2 regions of the Paenibacillus sp. FSL F4-0236 genome follow, and region 2 is predicted to be linked to the other one. Evidence: riboswitches for the same ligand, from Rfam matches in the RefSeq annotation. Region 2 holds a riboswitch; the other holds the start of a gene.
What was found. Region 2 has a riboswitch for cyclic di-AMP ahead of NSQ29_RS10700 (APC family permease). Riboswitches for the same ligand answer to the same signal wherever they lie in the genome.

Region 1: another riboswitch for cyclic di-AMP. It lies ahead of NSQ29_RS26890 (C40 family peptidase); the one in region 2 lies ahead of NSQ29_RS10700 (APC family permease).

What each region holds. Positions count from the first base shown of each region.
Region 1 is NZ_JBBOBK010000001.1:6,034,914-6,037,119, forward strand. It holds gene NSQ29_RS26885 (C40 family peptidase) at 1-361, shown strand, start outside; cyclic di-AMP (ydaO/yuaA leader) riboswitch at 722-863, shown strand; gene NSQ29_RS26890 (C40 family peptidase) at 869-1,360, shown strand; gene NSQ29_RS26895 (GNAT family N-acetyltransferase) at 1,616-2,101, shown strand.
Region 2 is NZ_JBBOBK010000001.1:2,322,377-2,324,582, reverse strand. It holds gene NSQ29_RS10700 (APC family permease) at 1-1,334, opposite strand, end outside; cyclic di-AMP (ydaO/yuaA leader) riboswitch at 1,458-1,616, opposite strand; gene NSQ29_RS10695 (disulfide oxidoreductase) at 1,814-2,206, opposite strand, start outside.

The DNA.
Region 1 (2,206 bases), 3.7 Mb from region 2:
AATTGGAGTTGCCTATAAAACCGGAGGCACTAGCACTGCCGGGTTTGACTGTTCTGGATTTACTACGTATGTATTCAAGAAGGTGGGTCTTTCTTTGCCCCGTACTTCAAAAGCTCAATATAATGTCGGAACTCCTGTAGCCAAAAGTAAATTACGTTCAGGTGACCTAGTTTTCTTTAACACATTGGGCAACGGCGTATCCCATGTCGGCATTTATGTTGGAAACGGAAAATTCGCACAATCATCATCTTCATATGGCGTGACCATCACTTCACTTAGCCAGTCCTACTGGGCCAATCGCTACGTTGGTGCTAAAAGAGTAATGAGTACTTCCTCATATCAAGCTATAGCCTACGATTAATACTTCCCCACAACTATAACCTCACAATTACATTATATAGACCTGGGTTTGATTATTGACTTAATCGAATCCAGGTTTTCTTTTGCCTTATTATATTCTTTACACCTCTAGAACGGACTTTAAACACTTTTATTTGATAAAAATTTCAATAAATATAAAAATTAGTTTAATATTATCGCTTACATATGCATTTTGTCTTTAAAAAAAACGAATTTTTCTGCATGATTATGTTAAAAACGATTGCCAAGCGGCACTCTGTTTGTTACAATAACTGCAGTAAGATTTTAGTAACATTTTTGTAATCATTAAGTTGTTATTTACAAAGGTTTTGTCATGTATTGATTACAAGCTATTCCTAATCAACAGTATCAGCCGAGTTTCCTAACTATTAGGAAAACGGGGGAACCAACTTTGGGTGAATTGACCTCCATTTTTAGAGGGGTCATAGGGGACCTTCAACCGAACCCTTAAGCTAACCTCGTAGGCATCCGGAAGGGGTATAAACTTTTGAAGAAGAAGCTAGCAGCAGCAGTACTTAGCTTTTCCATTATTTTCACCATCGGAGCAGGAAGCGCTTTCGCGGATTCCAAAATGGATAAAGTGATCGACAAGACCATCGGAACTAAGTACGTATCCGGCGGCATCTCCACAAATGGATTTGATTGCTCCGGATTTACAATGTATGTATTTGATAAAATTGGTATAAACCTACCACACCAATCAGGTTCCCAGTATCAAATGGGTACTGCTATCTCCCAAGATGATTTAAGATCTGGAGATCTTGTATTCTTCAATACAAGTGGTAAGGGTGTCTCCCATGTCGGTATTTATGTCGGTGAAGGCAAGTTTGCACACGCATCTTCCTCACGCGGTGTAACGATTAGCTCCCTGAGTGATAGCTACTACGTGAAACGCTACATCGGTGCTAAACGAATTATGAGCACGGATGCTTATCATTCTGTTGCTTCTGAGACAGAGGATAATGATGATGTTCAATAAGTAAATCGTACATAGGCTCTTTTCCAAGATGTTGATTCTTGGGGAAGAGCTTGTTTTTTGTCTTATTTAGTATTTACCCCTCTCAGAATTTGTAAAACAATAATCCTAATAAATTTCTGAGTCGACCATGCCTCTTTTTGTATATAATTAGTTACAAGCATAAACGCCTTCGATGTCCTTATAAGGACCATAAGTATTTTAAGCTAGAATTATAAGACATTTAAAGTTCCCCCGTGAAAGGAGGTCCTTGACCTTATGATAAATCCCTCTGTTACTTTTCATGTAGCGCCTATGGAGACCAGTCACGCGGAAGAGGTTTGCAACTGGGATTACACTGCCCCTTATAATATTTACGGCTGGATGCCGTGGGAGCAAATGCAGGCTCTTGGAATCGAGTTCGGTGACCCGCAGCTACGGAATGAGCAATATGTCTCCATACTAAATGGGCAAGGGATTTTGTGTGGATTCGCGCAGTTGTTTCCAATGGAAGGTGTTGTTCGCTTGGGGATTGGTATGCGCCCTGATCTATGCGGTCAAGGTCTAGGGAAAATATTCATGGATGCAATCGTGCAAGCAGCCTTAATTCGTTATCCTGAGCGTGAGATTGATCTAGAGGTATTGACCTGGAACCAGCGGGCGATCCGAACTTACCAAAAGTGTGGATTTACGATTACCGATACGTATGAGCGCCTAACCCCCACAGGAAACAAACCTTTTTATTGCATGGTCTATGATAAATAATATTAAATTCCATATTTTTCAATGATTTGATGGCATTATCGTTCATTTTTTTGTCACAAACCCTATGATAACGCTTCACCTTGAGCTATAATGTAGGGAGCAGCT
Region 2 (2,206 bases):
AACACGAACATTACAGCAGGTAAGAAAATGAAAGCCATCCATACGCTTGAGAATTTAGTGATGATAAAAATAAGCGTAATCGTCAATGTAGTCAGCATACCGATGGTATTTACAACAAATCTTTTTTTCCATCCCGATGGTTTTGTTTTAAACCAATGAACCATCATTCCTAGCTGTGACAATGTGAAAGGAATGAATACACCAACCGCATAAAGTGGAATCAAGCTTTCTGTATTTCCGTGGAATGCAGCTACAAGCACAGCAGACAGAACACCTAGAAAAATAATACCATTAGAGAAACCTAGACGGTCTCCACGAACCATAAAAGCATGTGGCATATATTTATCTTTTGCAAACATAAATGCGAGCAGCGGGAACGCTGAGTAAGCTGTATTAGCTGCCAAGAACAAAATTACTGCTGTGATACCTTGAATGAAAAAATATAAGGTTCCGCGGCCAAAGGTCGATTCAGCGATCTGAGAAACAACCGTTGCCTTTTCATCAGGCACTATGCCGTACCAATACGCCAGTAGTGTGATACCTGTAAACATAAATCCAAGTATAACCCCCATGACCATTAAGGTCTTGGCTGCGTTCTTTTCAGCTGGTGCTTTAAAGTTTGGAATGGCATTAGATACAGCCTCTACACCCGTAAGTGCCGAACAGCCAGAACTGAAGGCTTTTAATAGTAGAAACAAACTAACATTAGAAACAGCAGAGCCAATTTCAGGGACATTCGCATGTACGCCACCTGCTGCATATTTAATAATACCGGAGATAATCAACACTACAATCGACACTACAAACAAATACACTGGGATTGCGATGAATGAAGCTGATTCTGTAACTCCGCGAAGATTAATCAAAGTAAGTAAAATAATAACTGATACTGCAATAAGAACGGTGTGATTATGAAGACTTGGAAAAGCCGATGTGATCGCATCCGTCCCTGCCGACGCACTAACAGCTACGGTCAGAATGTAATCCACTAACAAGGACCCTCCTGCTAAGAGCCCTGTCGGAACACCAAGATTACTCTTGGCAACGATGTAAGCTCCGCCTCCCTGAGGATAAGCGTAAATCGTCTGCCGATAGGATAAAATCAGGATGGCCAGCAGGCCCAATACGGCTAATGCAATTGGCAGGGAATACCAGATGGCAGTAAACCCCGCAGCCACCAGTACAATCAAAATTTGTTCCGTTCCGTAGGCTACAGACGAGAGCGCATCAGAAGACAGGACAGCCAGTGCTTTAACCTTGGATAACTTTTCATGATCGAGTTCGTTCGACTTCATCGGACGCCCGATCAATAGTCGTTTTACCTTGCTTACCATGGTGGATACAGTTCCTTTCTTTGGGAGCTGAAACGGAATTTCCGCGCGCTGTTTTCATTGGTGGATTTCATAAATGCAGACACTAAAAATAGCATACGGAAATGATCCGCATGCTATGCATGGTCATTATCCCACCTTTGCTTACGAGGTTAGCTGGCGGATTCGGGCTGTGGTTTAGCCCTACGGTAAAAGTCTAATCGACCCATTCCGATTCACCCCATTGGCACATATGCCAAGTTTGGTTCCCCCGTTTTTCCTAAGAAAATTCAGCGCATATTCAACTTCTCACAAGGTCTAATATTAGTCTACAAAGTGTATACAGTAAAGCGTTGAAAAAAATGAAAAAAGAATGAAAAAACATCCAGTAAGCGCAAATACAGCGTCTTATTGGATGCTCTCTTTCATTCTCTTCAATTATCCCTCTGGATCGTGTTTTTAATCACTTTTTACATTTTTTCGGATCCTTTAAAATTAAAAAATCAAAATCCTAAACTTTCCTCTGTATCTAACTCCATCACTTCTTCTTCCTTGCGTCCGTACCAAAGTAAAATGCTAATTAAAGCAAAAGCGATTAATGCAAGGAAAGGAATCGTAATGAATCCAAAAAAGTTCAAGTAATCCTTATTACAAGGAACACCAATTGTACAAGGAAGCACTTTACTTAACGCAGGAATCTTCTGCTCCGCATAATGATAGATCGAGATACTGCCACCAATCAAGCTTAGTGGAAGTACATATGGGATAATCCTTTTATCCCCTCGAAAGGTTGCAATTCCCAAGAGAAATAACTGTGGATACATAAAAATTCGCTGGAACCAGCAAAGCTTACAAGGTTCATATTTCAATACTTCGCTCAGATACAAGCTACCAGC